Regions from separate parts of the Bradyrhizobium sp. 63_E2_N1_3 genome, predicted to be linked through region 2. Evidence: riboswitches for the same ligand, from Rfam matches in the RefSeq annotation. Region 2 holds a riboswitch; the other holds the start of a gene.

Region 1 (8,457 bases), 330 kb from region 2:
AACGAGAGTCGGCCGGCATATTGGACGTGGCCGCGGTCGACGACATAGGCGAGCGCGGAGACGCGCTGTCGCGCATCGTTCTCAAGCCACACCGAGCGCATCACCTCGCGATAGACGGACGTGACCTGCTCGCGCGCCCGCAGATAGGCGACGACGTCGGCGCGGTCCTTCTCGGCGACGCGAAAAGCAATGCCGCGGCAGGCGCCGCCGCGGTCGAGCCCGAGCACCAGGCCCGGCTGCTCCGGCGTGCCGCGATGCACGAAGGAGTAGACGCAGAGCGCGCGGTGCTCGCCGACCAGCCGCGCCGGGACGCGTTCCCTGAATTCGAAGCCCGGCCGCCACATCAGCGAGCCATAGCCGAACACCCAGAGGTCGCCCTTGGCTGTGGTGACGGAGGGGAGGGTGATTTCCGACATTTCGGGCACGGCTACCAGAACGACGCCCCCAAGCGAAGTGAATTCTCGGCCTTTCGGCGCGGCCGAACCCCGCTTACATTTGACAAAATCTGGGGTCAAAGGGTCGCCGCATGTCAGATATGACCGTTGCCACAGGCCGCCGCCCCCGCTGGGGCCTTTTCATCGCCCCCATTATCCTCCTGATCCTCGCCGTCGCGTGGAGCTGTTTCTGGTTCTATGCGGCCTCGCAGGCCGAAATCGCCGCAGACGCCTGGCGGGCGCAGGAGGCCAAGTCCGGCCGCATCTACGATTGCGCCAAGCGCTCGATCGCCGGCTTCCCGTTCCGCTTCGAGGTCCAGTGCTCCGGCGCCAGCGTCGCCCTGGTGTCGCAGAACGCCAGCAAGACGCCGTTCACGGCGAAGCTCGACAACATCCTGGTCGTCGCCCAAGTCTACGATCCCAAGCGCGTCATCGCCGAATTCTCCGCGCCGGCGACGCTCACCGACGGCGTCACGCAAAACACCTTCGTGGTGAATTGGAGCAAGGGCCGCAGCAGCGTGTTCGGCCTGCCGGCGGTGCCGGATCGCGCCTCCATCGTGTTCGACGATCCCGTCATCAATCGTCTCGACGGCAGCGTGCAGGTGCCGCTCGCGCGCGCCAAGCAGGTCGAGCTGCACGGTCGCCTCGCAGACGGGTCGCGGTCGGATCATCCTGTGATCGAGACCGTGCTGCACGTCGCGCAGGGCAGCATCCAGGGCGTTCATCCCTTGCTCGCCGAGCCGTTCGAGGCGGACACGCGTGCGAAGATCACGGGCCTCTCCGACCTCACCCCAAAGCCGTGGCCGCAACGCTTCCGCGAGATCCAGGCCGCCGGCGGTCACATCGAGATCGTGCAGTCGCGCGTCCAGCAGGGCGAGATGATCGCGGTTGCGGCCGGCACGCTCGGCCTCTCGGCCAATGGCCGACTCGACGGCGAATTGCAGATGACCGTGACCGGCCTCGAGCGCGTGATCCCGGCGCTCGGCATCGACAAGATGCTGGAGGAGGGGGTGCCGCAGGCAACCCTCGACCGCGTTGCGCCGGGCGTGAAGTCGCAGGACCTCAACAATCTGTTCGGCGCCCTCGACCGCGCCGTTCCCGGCCTCGGCAAGGTCATCAAGCAGAACGCCAATGCCGGCGTTGCGGCCGGCATCAATTCGATCGGCACCGAGAGCACGCTCGAAGGCAAGAAGGCCCGCAGCTTCCCGCTGAAGTTCGTCGACGGCGCCGTGCTGCTCGGCCCGGTCAAGGTCGGGCAGATTCCACCGCTTTATTAGGTGTCTCCCGTAGCCCGGATGGAGCGAAGCGCAATCCGGGGCAGGTCGCGCCGCGCTGAAAGAGATCCCGGATTACGCTTGCGCTCCATCCGGGCTACTTGAACGTTACGGCTTCTTGCCGAGCTGCGCATGCGGCCGGCCGAAATCCGGCGCTGCCGAATCCTGGCCGATCTCGACGATGCCGCGGCGGATGGCGCGGGTGCGGGTGAAGTGGTCGAACAGCGCCTCGCCGTCGCCGCGGCGGATCGCGCGGGTAAGCTTGGCGAGATCCTCGGTGAAGGTGCCGAGCATCTCCAGCACGGCCTCCTTGTTGGCGAGGAAGACGTCGCGCCACATCGTCGGGTCGGACGCGGCGATGCGGGTGAAATCGCGGAAGCCGCCGGCCGAGAACTTAATCACCTCGGACTCCGTCACCTGCGCCAGCTCGTCGGCGGTGCCGACGATGGTGTAGGCGATCAGATGCGGCAGATGGCTGGTGATCGCGAGCACGAGATCATGATGATCCGGCGTCATGATCTCGACCTTGGCGCCCATCGCCGCCCAGAACGCGCGCAGACGATCGGTGGCCGCCGCATCGACGCCTTCCGGCGGCGTCAGGATGCACCAGCGGTTGATGAAGAGCTCGGCGAAACCGGAATCGGGACCCGAATGCTCGGTGCCCGCGACGGGATGCGCCGGCACGAAATGAATGGTCTTCGGCAGATGCGGCGCCATGTCCCTGACGATCGCGCCCTTGACCGAGCCGACGTCGGAGACGATCGCGCCCGGCTTGAGATGCGCCGCGATCTCCTGCGCCACCGGCCCGCAGGCACCGACGGGAATGCAGAGGATGACGAGATCGGCATCCTTCACCGCTTCCGCATTGGTCGCCACGACCTGGTCGACGATGCCGAGCTCCAGCACCCGCGCGCGCGTCTTCTCCGAGCGCGCGGTGGTGACGATCTCGGAGGCCAAGCCCTGGAGCTTCGCAGCGCGCGCGATCGAGCCGCCGATCAGGCCGAAGCCGATCAGCGCAACGCGCTGGAAGTGCGGTGTGGTGCTCATTTGCCGGCCATGAAGTCGCGCAGGCCCTCGACGACGAGGCGGTTGGCCTCCTCGGTGCCGATGGTCATGCGCAGCGAATTCGGCAGGCGGTAATTCTTCAGCGCGCGCAACACCAGCCCGCGCTTGGTAAGATATGCGTCGGCCTCGTCCGCGGTCTTGCCATTTTCCGGGAAGTGGATCAGTACGAAATTGGCGACGCCCGGCGTCACCTTCAGTCCGAGCTTGCCGATCTCCTCGGAGAGCCAGTTGCGCCAGGTCTCGGTGAACTGCTTCGACATCGCCTGGTGCGCAGTGTCCTCGATCGCCGCGACCGCGGCATACATCGCCGGCGTCGACACGTTGAAGGGACCGCGGATGCGGTTGACCGCGTCGATGATGTGCTCCGGACCGAACATCCAGCCGACGCGCAGCGCGGCGAGGCCGTGGATCTTGGAGAAGGTGTGCGTCACCACGGTGTTCTCGGTGGTGGCGACGAGCTCGATCCCCATCTCGTAGTCGTTGCGCGAGACGTAATCGGAATAGGCGGCATCGAGCACCAGCAGCACGTGCGACGGCAGGCCGGCGCGCAGCCGCTTGACCTCGTCGAACGGCACATAGGTGCCGGTCGGATTGTTGGGATTGGCGAGCCAGACCAGCTTTGTCTTCGGCGTCACCGCCTTGAGGATGGCGTCGACATTGCAGGTGAGGTTGGTCTCCTGCGCGACCACGTTCTTGGCGCCGACCGCCATAGTCGCGATCGGGTAGACCAGGAAGCCGTGCGTGGTCGAGATCGCCTCGTCGCCGTGGCTGAGATAGGTGTGGGCGAGCAGATTGAGGATCTCGTCCGAGCCGGCGCCGCAGATGATGCGGTTGGGGTCGAGCCCGAAAGAGCGCCCGATCGCTTCGCGCAGCACGCGCGAGGTTCCTTCCGGATAGTCTTCCAGATGCGCCGCCACGTTCCTGAACGCCTCGATCGCCTTGGGCGAGGGCCCGAACGGCGTCTCGTTGGCCGAGAGCTTGAACACCTTGCGGCCCGGCTCAGCCACCGGGCTCTTGCCGGGCGTGTAGGGCGCAATATCGAGAATGCCGGGATTCGGCACGGGGCGGGACATCTTCAACTCCGGAAGTAGCTTTAGGCGGTTCGCGATCTACGATTTCGACCCGGTCGAGGGCACCGTATAGCGCGTTGCGTGGCTGCCGACGAGGGCCGTGGAGCGCACCGAGGCCCCCGCTTCGATCAGGGCAGCCTTGATCTTGTCGATGCTGGTCGCGCTCGTGACCGAGACCAGCAGCGCTGCGCCGTCGAAGGCGGTATCGGGCACTGCCACGATCTCGGCGAGCGGCGACAGGGCGCGCGCGACCTCGGCGTTCCACCCGGACACGCGCACGCTGAAGGTCTCGACCTCCGTCACCACGGCGCTGTCGGCGACGCGGGAGATCGCGAACACCGGCAGCGCGGCCGGATGGTCGGCGCGCTCGACGAAGGGCATCCGCGCGATAATCTTCGGCGCGCCGTCTGCTTCCAGCTCCAGCCACCATGGCGTGCGGCTCGAGGTCGCCGAGACCAGCGCCAGGTCGCCTTTGGACTTCGCCACCGCTTCGACCGCGGCCTGCGCGCTGAAATGCGCGACGTAAGGTACCGTGAAGCCGAAATGGAAGCGCACGGAATCGCGCATCGCCGGCTCGCTCACCGAGATGTCGGCATGCACGGAGAACGGCGCTTGGACGTAAGTGAACGTCGAGATGATGACGCGCCAGATGCTCTCGACCGTGTCGAGCGGCAGGATGCCGCGATGACGCTGGACGATGTCACGCATCATGGCGGCCTCGCGCGCCGGGCGGAACGCCGAGCCGACCTCCTGGGTCTGCTTCACCTGGATCAGGCGGTCGATGATGTCGCCGCGCTGCATCAGGAGACGATGCATGCCCTCGTCGATCGCGTCGATCTCCTTGCGCAATTCCTGGAGCGATGGTGGCGCGGGCGGACGTTGGGACATATCTGCGAGATGCTGGTGAGAGGCGTTCCAATGCGGGTCGGCCAAGGCCCATCGGCAAGGCCGGATCCGCTGCGATCGACGTCCTGATTAGGCAGTCGGCGCGGCGAAAGCAAAGAGAAATGCAAAGGGAAACCGGGCCTTTTCGGCCGGCCTTTCAGGGATGAATTTGGCTAATCCGGACCGTGACTTGACGAAAACCGCCCAAGACAGTAGCTTTTGCCCGTTCCGTGGTCATTTGAGCCGGCCGGCTTGCAGCCACGTTAAAAAACTCGCTAAACAGGCCGGGGACGCTTCCGATCCCGGCCGAACCTATCGTTCAGGCCGGGTTTTTCATGGCCTGATTCCAGCGGCAGCCTGACGGGTGCCGCAAACGAGGTCGATGATGGTTGGCGTGAAGCCCGTGCCGAGTCCCGCGATCAGTGCCGACGACCGGTCGCATGAGGCGGATCATCCGAATTCGCAGGTCGCGCAGTTCGGCGCCGAGCAACCGCTGCGGCTCGATTGCGGCATCGATCTCACCCCGTTCCAGATCGCCTACCAGACCTATGGCGAGCTCAACGCCGATCGCTCCAACGCGGTGCTGATCTGCCATGCGCTGACGGGAGATCAGCATGTCGCCAACGTGCATCCCGTCACCGGCAAGTCGGGCTGGTGGGAGACGCTGGTCGGTCCCGGCCGACCTCTTGATCCTCAGCACTACTTCATCATTTGCGCCAACGTGATCGGCGGCTGCATGGGCTCGACCGGGCCGGCCTCGATCAATCCCGCCACCGGCAAGGTGTGGGGCCTGGATTTCCCTGTCATCACCATTCCCGACATGGTGCGCGCGCAGGCGATGCTGATCGACCGGCTCGGCATCGACACGTTGTTCGCGGTGGTCGGCGGCTCGATGGGCGGCATGCAGGTGCTGCAATGGACCGCGGCCTATCCCAAGCGCGTGTACTCCGCGCTGGCGATTGCCTGCGCGACGCGGCACTCGGCGCAGAACATCGCTTTCCACGAGCTCGGTCGCCAGGCGGTGATGGCCGATCCCGACTGGCACAACGGCCGCTACACGGATCAGGGCATCCATCCGCATCGCGGACTTGCGGTGGCACGGATGGCCGCGCACATCACCTATCTCTCCGACGCCGCGCTGCATCGCAAGTTCGGCCGCCGCATGCAGGACCGCGAGCTGCCGACCTTCTCGTTCGACGCCGATTTCCAGGTCGAGAGCTATCTGCGCTACCAGGGCTCGTCCTTCGTCGAGCGGTTCGACGCCAACTCCTATCTCTATCTGACCCGTGCGATGGATTATTTCGACATCGCCGGCGACCACGGCGGCGTGCTGGCGAAAGCGTTCGCGGGCATCGAGACGCGCTTCTGCGTGGTCTCCTTCACCAGCGACTGGCTGTTCCCGACTTCGGAATCGCGCGCGCTGGTGCATGCACTGAACGCGTCGAGCGCGCGGGTGTCGTTCGCCGAGATCGAGACCGATCGCGGCCATGACGCCTTCCTGCTCGACGTGCCCGAATTCTTCGATATCGCCCGTGCCTTTCTGCAATCGGCAGGGAAGGCGCGCGGGCTCACCGCCAGGATTGACTGACAAGGACGGCTAGCGATGTCTGTGCAGGAAGTGCTGCCGCTGGGCGGCGTTGCGACGGAGCAGTCCGGCCAGTTTCGCGCCGATCATCTGCTGGTCGCCGAGATGGTCAAGCCCGGCTCGAAAGTGCTCGACGTCGGCTGCGGCGAGGGCGATTTGCTCCAGCTTCTGGAGACCCGCGGCATCGACGGGCGCGGCATCGAGCTGTCGCGCGAGGGCGTCAATCGCTGCGTCGCCAAGGGCCTCGCGGTGGTGCAGGGCGATGCCGACACCGATCTCGTCAACTATCCCGACGACGCCTTCGATTACGTCATCCTGTCGCAGACGCTGCAGGCGACGCGGCAGCCGCGGGTCGTGCTGGAGAATCTGCTGCGCATCGGCCGCCGCGCCATCGTGTCGTTCCCGAATTTCGGCTTCTGGAAGATGCGACTCCAGCTCCTGGTCGGCGGCCACATGCCGCGCACCGAGAATCTGCCGGCGACCTGGTACGACACCGCCAACATCCATTTCTGCACCATCAAGGATTTCGTCGAGCTCTGCGACGCGATCCACGTCAAGATGGAGCGCGCCGAGGCGCTGGATCTCTACGGCCGTCCGTTGCGGCTGCGATTGCCGTGGTGGGTGTGGAACATGTTCGGCGAGCAGGGCGTGTTCTTGCTCACGCGCGGGCAGGGGAAGTAGTTTCCGTCATTCCGGGCCTGTGCCTGTCGGCGCATCCCGGAATGACAGCGACTGGCAGTCTAATGCGCCGCCAGCGACCGCGGATCGCGCACCGGCCAGCGCCCGGCTTCCACCAGCGTCACGAACCGCTCCACGCTCTCGTTGAACAGCGCGGGTTCTTCGAGATTGAGCACGTGGCCTGATTTCGGAAACATCGCGAGGCCCGCCGCGGGCAGGTGCTTCTTCAAGAACAGGCTTGCCTCGACGCAGGGATCGTCTTCGTCGCCGCAGATGATCAGCGCGGGCGTTGCCACACCTCGAATGGCATCCGGCATCGTGTAAATCGATGGCCTGCCGCCCTGGAAGCCGCGCATCGTGTTCGCGGAGCCCTTGGCATCGTGGCGCGCCAGCGCGGCGTAGAAATCGGCGTGGCCGCGCGGGTCCTTCACCAGGAACGGAATCCGGCTCGGCGCCTCGCGCGTGACCTTTGCGACCTCGGCGGAGCCGAGCGTCTCGAACTGCTCGGCATTGGCGCGGCACTGCTTGCGCCAGTTGTCGAGATTCTCGATCTCCGATCCTGAGCCCACGCCGGCCAGCGTCATCGACAGCGCGCGCTGCGGCGAGTTCAACCCGATCTGGAGTGACGAATAGGCGCCCATCGACAGGCCGACGAGATGCGCGCGCTCGATCTTGAGATGATCGAGCACCGCGAGCGCGTCGGTGTAGAAATGCTTGTAGGTGTAGACCTCGCCATCAGGTACGTCCGACGGCGTGTAGCCGCGCGCGGAATAGGTGATGCAGCGATGGCCGCGCGAGAAGTAGCGCATCTGCGGCTCCCAATTGGTGTAGTCGGCCGCGAACTCATGCAGAAAAATAATCGGCGTTCCCTGACCCGCTTCTTCGAAATAGATGCGGACGTCGTCCCTGGTCGTGGCGTGGGGCATTAACTGTTTCCCTCTCTTCAAGCCGCCTTTGGAGAATTGCAGTTAACGTTGTTGTCCGCAATGCGGCAGCCTCAAGCCAGCACCGGCACAAAATCATCGCAGCTATTCGCGGGCGTGGCGTCTTTTTCTCGCCACATCCGGCGGCTTAACGGCCAGACGGATGCCGGCCATCGCACGGGCCGATTGGGGAAGTGGGGTGTCAAGAAGGATGAAGTATGTTGGAGTTGTTTGCGTCTCGCCTGTCGCGTTGTGTTGTCGCGCTGGCGATTTTCTTCGCGGCGGTTGCCGCGTTCGTTTCTCCGGCCTCAGCGCGGCCGCATCATCGTCATAGCGCAGAGCGGCACGCTTACGTGCACCACGCCAGACATCATCATTACCGTCATTATCGCCACCATGCCCGCAGCTCGCGCTTCGAGCGCGGCGCGGCGCAGTTGCAGGCGAGCGGCTTCGCCGACACCCAGGCGAGCTACAATCCGAACGCCAATGTCGGCGGCATGGCCAACAACGGAATGACCAATCCTGGAATGGCCAATAGCGGTG
Region 2 (8,457 bases):
TGCGCGGTCGCCTGGTGCGGCTTGGTCCCGCGCTCGACGAGATCCTGACCAAGCACGATTATCCCGCTGCCGTGGGCAAGCTGCTCGGCGAGGCCATCGTGCTGACGACGCTGCTCGGCTCGGCGCTGAAGTTCGAGGGCCGCTTCATCCTCCAGGCCCAGACCGACGGTCCGGTGTCGTTCCTGGTCGTCGACTACATGGCGCCGGATCGCCTGCGCGCCTATGCGCGCTACGATGCCGAGCGCCTCGGCGAGACAAAAGATTCCGGCACGCTCCTCGGTAACGGTCATCTCGCCATGACCATCGACCAGGGTCCCGACATGAGCCGCTACCAGGGTCTGGTCGCGCTCGACGGTGGCAGCCTGGAAGATGCCGCCCACGAATACTTCCTGCGCTCCGAGCAGATCCCGACGCGCGTGCGTCTAGCCGTCGGCGAGGAGTGGCGCTCGAACGACGGCGGCAAGCATCGCTGGCGCGCCGGCGGCATGCTGATGCAGTTCCTGCCGAAGGCGCCCGAGCGCGCGCGTCAGGCCGATTTGCATCCCGGCGATGCGCCCGAAGGCGCGGAGGTGCATGCTGTCGCCGAAGACGACGCCTGGGTCGAGGCGCGTTCGCTGGTCGAGACCGTCGAGGACGTCGAGCTGATCGACCCCGAACTCTCCGGCGAGCGGCTGCTGTTCCGCCTGTTCCACGAGCGCGGCGTGCGCGTGTTCAATCCGCTGGTTCTGAAGGCGCAATGCTCCTGCTCGCGCGACGCGGTTGGTGCGATGCTGAAGAGCTTCTCGCCCGACGACCGCGCCGCGATGGTCAAGGACGACAAGGTCGTCGTGACCTGCGAATTCTGCTCGTCGGTGTACCAGTTCACGCCGCACGAGGCGGGCGTGGAAGACGCGTAGGCGTCGCATCCTCCGTCGTTGCAAGCCACACACTCGGTGTCATCGCCCGACTTGATCGGGCGATCCAGTACTCCGAAACTGTTGTGATGGATTCGAAAAGCCGCGGCGTACTGGATGCCCCGGTCAAGGCCGGGGCATGACAGTTGTGGGTGTTCGCACGAAATCGCCTGCCCCTAGTTCAACACCCGCTTGTTGTCCGGGCTGTCCAGCGAGAACGTCGGCACATCGATCTCGAAGCGTTCGCCGCTTTCGCTGACCATCTGGTAGCGGCCGGTCATGAAGCCCGAGGCGGTCGCGAGCGGCACGCCGGAGGTGTATTCGAAGCGCTCGCCGGGAGCCAGGGTCGGCTGCTCGCCGACGACGCCCTCGCCCCTGACCTCCTGCTGGCGGCCGGTGGCGTCGGTGATGATCCAGTGCCGCGTCTTCAGCTGCACGGTTTCGTCGCCGGAATTGGTGATGACGATGGTGTAGGACCAGAAATAGCGGGAGCGGTCAGCCGACGACTGCTCCGGAACAAAGTTCGGCTCGACGGTCACTTCGATCTGGCGGGTCACGGCGCGATACATGGCTGCCATCATAACGAAAACCCGGCCGGGAACCAACGCCCGCAGGCGGTTTTGGTGACATCGTGCCGCCAGAATTGCCGAGGAAGTAGACCCAATGTGATCCGGCCGCTTTGCGAGACGACGGCCGGACCTGTACACTCCATGACACGTCGCGATTTGCGGAAGGGTTTCGAACCCCCGATGACCATTGCCGACCAAGTGACGGGATCGACGATCGCGGGAACCGGCAAGCCTGCGGAGGCCAGACCTGCGGAGGCGAAGCTGCGCTCCGCCGCGCCGGCCATCACGCTGCCCGCCATCGGCGAGCGCGAGCTCCGGCTCGACCTGTTCCGCGGGCTCGCACTGTGGCTGATCTTCGTCGACCATCTGCCGCCGAGCCTTTTGACCTGGTTCACGATCCGCAATTACGGCTTCAGCGACGCCACCGAGATCTTCATCTTCATCTCCGGCTACACCGCGGCGTTCGTCTACGGTCGTGCCATGCTCGAAAGCGGCTTCGTCGTCGCTACCGCGCGCATCCTGCGGCGCGTCTGGCAGATCTATGTCGCCCACGTCTTTCTGTTCACGATCTTCCTCGCCGAAATCTCCTACGTTGCGACCAGGTTCGAGAACCCGCTCTACACCGAAGAGATGGGCATCATGGATTTCCTCAAGCAGCCCGACGTCACGATCGTGCAGGCGCTGCTGCTGCGCTTTCGTCCGGTCAACATGGACGTGCTGCCGCTCTATATCGTGCTGATGCTGGCGCTGCCCTTGATCTTGTGGCTGATGAAATGGCGGCCCGACGTGACGCTCGGCCTCTCGGTTCTGCTCTACGCGGTGACCTGGGAATACGACCTGTATCTGTCGGCCTATCCGAACGGCTTCTGGGCGTTCAATCCCTTCGCCTGGCAATTGCTTTTCGTATTCGGCGCATGGTGTGCGCTCGGAGGTGCGCGACGCATGTCGCGCATCCTGGCGTCCCGCGTCACGATGTGGATATCGATCGCCTATCTGGTCGCGGCGTTCTACGTGACGCTGACCTGGTATGTGCCGCAGCTCTCCCACTTCATGCCGAGGCGGCTCGAGCAGTGGATGTATCCGATCGACAAGGCCGATCTCGACGTGCTGCGCTTCACGCATTTCCTGGCGTTCGCCGCACTCACCGTTCGCTTCCTGCCCCGGGAATGGCCGGGCCTGAAATCGCCCTGGCTGCGGCCGCTGATCCTCTGCGGCCAGCATTCCCTGGAGATCTTCTGCCTCGGCGTCTTCCTCGCCTTCGCCGGCCATTTCATCCTGGCCGAAGTCTCCGGCGGCGCAGCCATGCATGCGCTGATTAGTCTCTCCGGAATCCTGATCATGTGGGGCGTTGCCTGGGTGATTTCGTGGTACAAGCGCGTGGCTGACAAGAGCGGTGCGAAAACCAAAAACGCCGTCGGCAACGCCGATCTGGCGGGAGGGGGCTGATGAAGGCGAAGGTTCTCCTGAGCCTGGTCCTGCTGTGCGGTAACCTCGCCGCGCCCCTGGCGCGCGCGGGCGATGCCGTGCCGGCTGCTCCGGCCGCGCCCCCGGCCTGCGAATTGCCATCCTATCTGCTCACCACTGAAAGCCAGCTTCCGAGGGTCGCCGATGCCATCAAGGCCGGCAAACCGCTCGAAATCCTGGTCATTGGCAGCCGTTCGACCACGATTCCGGCCTCGGAGGACAGCTCCTACCCGGCGCGCATGCAGGCCATCCTGCAGGACAGGCTGCTGCCGTCGGAGACCGTGCACGTCTCCGTAGAAATACAGAGCAAGAAGACGGCCGAGGAGGCGGCCGCGACCTTCGTTAAGCTGATGGAAGCAAAAAGGCCTACTTTGGTCATCTGGCAGACCGGGACTGTGGATGCTATCCGAGCGATTGATCCCGATGATTTTCGCGGGGCGGTGACCGAAGGGGTTTCCGCGCTGCAAAAAGCAGGGGCTGACGTTGTGTTGATGAACTTGCAGTACAGCCCGCGTACCGAAACCATGATCTCGGTGCCGCCCTATCTCGACAATATGCGGGTGGTGGCGCAGGAGCATGACATCCCGCTGTTCGACCGTTTCGCGATCATGCGGCAGTGGAATGATCAGGGTCAGTTCGACCTGTTCAGCCCGTCCCGTGGGCCAGAGCTGGCGAAACAGGTCCATGACTGCCTTGGCCGGGCGTTGGCACAGTTTGTGATCGACGCAGCCCATCTGGGGCCGGCCCAGCAGCAAAATTGAGGTCTAGCGTTAATGAGTTCTCTCCGCCCTTTTTGGTTGACGGCATGGCTGGCTGCGCCCGCGGCGGCTCTGCTGCTCCTGACGCCGATGTCGCTGGCACCAGTGCAGGCGCAGGCCACGCAGGCAACGCCCGCGCCGCAGCAGGCCGCTAGTCCGGCTTCCGCTTCGCCCTCCCAGACCACCGTCGCCGCGACGTCCCACGAGCAGCGCGGCGTGACCGCCCGCGCCATCGACAAGGTGAAGCAGGTCGCGAAATCCGCCGGGGACATTTTCAGCCGCGTGCCCTGCCTCACGCCGAAGGGTGGCTCGAAGGCGATGGGCTCGCTGCCGCATGTCGCGGGCAAGCTCGTCGCCGGCAAACCCGTCGTGATCGTCGCGTTCGGCTCGTCGTCGACGGCGGGCTATGGCGCGAGCTCGCCCGATTTCAACTATCCGAACCGTCTCGCCGCGCAGCTCCGCCGGCAATATCCGACCGCCGACATCACCGTGATCAACGCCGGCGTCGGCGGCGAGGACGCGCCCGAGATGATGAAGCGCCTCCAGAAGGAGGTGATCGACGTGCATCCGGATCTCGTGATCTGGCAGGTCGGCACCAATGCGGTGCTGCGCAATCTCGATCCCGGTGACACCGCCAAGATGGTCGAGGACGGCATCTCCCGCATCCAGGCCGCTGGCGGCGCCGACATCGTGCTGGTCGATCCGCAATATTCGCCAGCCGTCAACCAGCGCAAGGAGAGCGCCGGCAAGATGGTGCACCTGCTCGGGAAGGTCGCCGAGCTCCGTCACGTCGGCATCTTCCCCCGCTTCGAGGTGATGCGCGACTGGCACGAGAATCAATCGATCCCGGTCGAGAGTTTCGTGATCGCCGACGGCCTGCATATGAACGATTGGGGCTATGCCTGCTTCGCGCAGATCCTCGGCGACGACATCATCCGCTCCGTCGGCCAGATCAAGCTCGGCGTCAACGTGCCCGCGGACGTGCGAACGTATCGGCCGATGTAGGCTCGGTGCCGTAGGGTGGGCAAAGGCGCGCTCTTCGCGCGCCGTGCCCACCATCTATCGGCGATATGATCGTGAATGGTGGGCACGCTTCCGCCTTCGCTCTTCGAGCTACGGCGGACAAGTCGCTTTGCCCACCCTACAAGAGCCCAATCGCCTCACGCCTTCTCCAGCGCCGCGGTCAGATCCTCGATCAGATCGTCCACATGCTCGAGCCCCGCCGAGAAGCGGATGAAGCCCTCGCTGATGCCGAGCGCGGCGCGGTCTTCCGGCTTGAGGCGCTGATGCGTCGTGGTCGCCGGATGCGTGACGAGGCTCTTGGCATCGCCGAGATTGTTCGAGATTTTTGCAAGCTTGAGCTCGTTGAGCACGCGGAACGCACCCTGCTTGCCGCCCTTGACCTCGAAGCCGACCAGCGTCGAGCCGCCGCGCATCTGCTTCTTCACGAGAGCTGCCTGCGGATGATCGGCGCGGCCGGGATAGACCAGCCGCGAAATCTTCGGATGGCTCGCCAGCACGTCGGCGATGCGTCCCGCCGTCTCGGTCTGCGCGCGCACGCGTACGCCCAGCGTTTCCAGGCCCTTGAGCAGGACCCATGCGTTGAACGGCGAGATCGACGGGCCGGTCTGGCGCATGAAATTGTGGATGTGCTCGGCGATGAACGCTTCCGACGACAGGATGATGCCGCCGAGACAACGGCCCTGGCCGTCGATGTGCTTGGTCGCGGAATAGACGACGACGTCTGCCCCTAGCGCGAGCGGGCTCTGCCAGATCGGCGTCGCGAACACGTTGTCGACGACGAGCCGCGCGCCGCCGCTGTGCGCGATCTCGGCGATCCCTGGAATGTCGAGCACGTCGAGCGTCGGGTTGGTCGGGCTCTCCAGGAAAAACGTCTTGGTGTTCGGCCTCAAGGCGCGCTGCCACTGGTCGAGATCGGCTCCGTCGACCAGCGTGGTCTCGATGCCGTAGCGTGGCAAGAGATCCTGAATGACGTAGAGACACGAGCCGAACAGGGCACGGGAGGCCACCACATGATCGCCGGCCTTCAGCGGCGCCAGGATCGCGGTCGTCACCGCGGCCATGCCGGTCGCCGCCGAGCGGGCGGCTTCGGCGCCTTCGAGCTCGATCATGCGGCGCTCGAACATCGAGATGGTCGGGTTGGAATAGCGCGAATAGATGAAGCCGGGGTCCTCGCCCTTGAACCGCGCCTCGCACTCCTCGGCGCTGTTGTAGACGTAGCCCTGGGTCAGGAACAGCGCCTCCGACGTCTCGCCATATTGCGAGCGCAGGGTGCCGGAATGGACCAGTCGGGTTTCGGGACGGTATTGCGTGGTGGACGCCGGGGACTTCGACATAGGACCTCCTCTGCGTGACCATCGAAAATGGTCACAAAAAAACCGGCCTGGATAACTTCCACGGGCCGGGATCACAGAGGTCCCCGGCCTGTTTAGCGACTTATTTAACGTGGCTGCAAGCCGGCCGGCTCAAATCACCACGGGATAAGTGATGCTCATATTCCGCAATGGCCTTTCCGTCAAGGCGTCCATCGGATAGCCGTAAAAGGCTGCTATTTCCCGCATGTCCGGATGCATTTGACCCCTGACGAGGACCCCCGGTTGAGCTTCACGGTTGCCGCCGACGCCAATGGTATCCTGCCCGACCGCATGATCGCGGCGATGGCGAAGGCGGGCCTCATCCTGCCCGCTTATGACTTCGTCGAAAGCCAGATCCAGCCGGCGAGCCTCGACCTTCGCCTCGGCGACATCGCGTATCGCGTTCGCGCCAGCTTCCTGCCGGGTCCCGGCGCGACCGTCGCCGAGCGCATCGACGAGTTGAAGCTGCACGAGTTCAGCCTCGCCGATGGCGCGGTGCTGGAGACCAACTGCGTCTACATCGTGCCGCTCCTGGAAAGCCTGGCGCTGCCGCCGGAGATCGTCGCCGCCGCCAACCCGAAAAGCTCGACCGGCCGGCTCGATGTCTTCACCCGCGTCATCGCCGACGGCACCCGCCGCTTCGACATGATCGGCGCCGGCTATCACGGCCCGCTCTACGCCGAGATCAGCCCGAAGACGTTTCCGGTGCTGGTCAGTGAGGGCTCGCGCTTGAGTCAGGTGCGCTTCCGCACCGGAGATGCGATCCTCAACATCGACGAGCTCGAGGCGCTGCATGCGACTGAGCGTCTCGTCGATCTCGATGATGCCGATCTCACCGGCGGCGTCGCCGTCTCCGTCGATCTCTCCGGCGAGAAGGCCAACGGCTTCGTCGGCTATCGCGCCAAGCGCCACACCGGTGTCGTCGACGTCGACCGCCGCTCCGGCTATGCGGTGGAGGATTTCTGGGAACCGATCTCGGCGCGTCCCGACGGCAGCCTGATCCTCGATCCCGGCGAGTTCTACATCCTCGCCTCCAAGGAAGCCGTGCAGGTGCCGCCCGATTACGCCGCGGAGATGGTGCCGTTCGATCCCCTGGTCGGCGAGTTCCGCGTGCACTATGCCGGCTTCTTCGATCCCGGCTTCGGCTATGCCGGCGCTGGCGGGCAGGGATCGCGCGCCGTGCTCGAAGTGCGCTCGCGCGAGGTGCCGTTCATCCTCGAGCACGGCCAGATCGTCGGCCGTCTCGTCTACGAGAAAATGCTGTCGCGCCCCGACGCGATGTACGGCCAGCGCATCGGCTCGAACTACCAGGCGCAGGGGCTCAAACTATCGAAGCATTTTCGGGTGTAGCTACACACCCTACTGTCATGCCCCGGCTTGACCGGGGCATCCAGTACGCCGCAGCCTCTCGATTGACTACTGCCGGGATGCAAGCTGAAATCCGGCTGCATGCGAGGTGGCGAGATGAGTGTTCAATCCGAACTCGACGCAAGGATCGTCGACGACGTCGCGGACGCGCTGATCTATTCGGATCGCTCCGGCACCATCACGCGCTGGAATCGCGCATCGACCACACTGTTCGGCTTCTCGGCGGACGAGGCGCTCGGCCAGAACCTCGATCTGATCATTCCCGAACATCTGCGTGCCGCGCACTGGAAGGGCTTCGAAGCTGCGCTTGCCACCGGGGCGATGAAGCTCGCGGGCAGGCCGACGCTGACCCGCGCGTTGCACAAGAGCGGACGCAAGCTCTACATCGAGATGACCTTCGCGCTGGTGCGCGATGCCGGTGGTGCCGTGGTCGGATCGGTCGCGATGGCGCGCGACGTCACCGAACGCGTCGAGCGCGAGCGCGCGGCCAGGCTTGCGCAAAATTCGTGATGCGGAATTGACGGGCTGGCGTGCAGGGCGCTCTGCTTGAGCGTCAGGTTGCCTCGTACAGGGCGCAGTGACACACTCGATCAAAACAACGATCGGGAGCGAACATGACCGCCGCAACAGACGCAGCAGAGGAAGCGCAATGGAAGCGCTGGCGTGCGGTCGCCGACCTCTATCACGCCTATTTCACCGGACTCATCCTCACCGTCGTCACACGGCGCGGCACGGCGGATGCTGCCGAATTCGTCTTCCGCGTGTTTCGCCGCCAGCAGCAGGAGCGCTTCCTGCCGGGGCTCGAAAAGCTCGGTCTCAGTCATCTGCCGCCTGCGGTGGCCGCCGCGCAATATCACTATCTCTCCAACTGGATCGGCGGCGTGCATGTCGAGTACATGTATGAGAGCGATCGCAAAGCCTGGATCCGCTATCCGCCGCCGCGCTGGATCTGGAAGGGCACCGCGATCTGCGGCGTGCCGGGTGAGGTCAGCCGCGCGATGCTGCGCGGCTGGCACGCCAACAATGGCGT

Evidence for each region. A riboswitch is a leader RNA that binds a small molecule or an ion and turns the genes downstream of it on or off. The one in region 2 is predicted to bind S-adenosylmethionine.
Region 1: it holds a riboswitch for S-adenosylmethionine, as region 2 does, so the genes downstream of both, metX (homoserine O-acetyltransferase MetX) here and AB7531_RS40935 (O-succinylhomoserine sulfhydrylase) in region 2, are expected to answer to the same signal.

Annotation. Positions count from the first base shown of each region.
Region 1 is NZ_CP197235.1:8,260,120-8,268,576, reverse strand. Features, by position in the region: gene AB7531_RS39285 (gamma-glutamylcyclotransferase) at 1-416, opposite strand, end outside; gene AB7531_RS39280 (DUF2125 domain-containing protein) at 527-1,711, shown strand; gene AB7531_RS39275 (prephenate/arogenate dehydrogenase family protein) at 1,817-2,755, opposite strand; gene AB7531_RS39270 (pyridoxal phosphate-dependent aminotransferase) at 2,752-3,846, opposite strand; gene AB7531_RS39265 (chorismate mutase) at 3,883-4,731, opposite strand; SAM riboswitch at 4,949-5,028, shown strand; gene metX (homoserine O-acetyltransferase MetX) at 5,114-6,316, shown strand; gene metW (methionine biosynthesis protein MetW) at 6,332-6,994, shown strand; gene AB7531_RS39250 (alpha/beta fold hydrolase) at 7,054-7,917, opposite strand; gene AB7531_RS39245 (NlpC/P60 family protein) at 8,133-8,457, shown strand, end outside.
Region 2 is NZ_CP197235.1:8,594,986-8,603,442, reverse strand. Features, by position in the region: gene AB7531_RS40960 (Hsp33 family molecular chaperone) at 1-896, shown strand, start outside; gene apaG (Co2+/Mg2+ efflux protein ApaG) at 1,070-1,462, opposite strand; gene AB7531_RS40950 (OpgC domain-containing protein) at 1,643-2,908, shown strand; gene AB7531_RS40945 (SGNH/GDSL hydrolase family protein) at 2,908-3,687, shown strand; gene AB7531_RS40940 (SGNH/GDSL hydrolase family protein) at 3,700-4,689, shown strand; gene AB7531_RS40935 (O-succinylhomoserine sulfhydrylase) at 4,845-6,041, opposite strand; SAM riboswitch at 6,113-6,192, opposite strand; gene AB7531_RS40930 (2'-deoxycytidine 5'-triphosphate deaminase) at 6,273-7,409, shown strand; gene AB7531_RS40925 (PAS domain-containing protein) at 7,524-7,937, shown strand; gene AB7531_RS40920 (hypothetical protein) at 8,042-8,457, shown strand, end outside.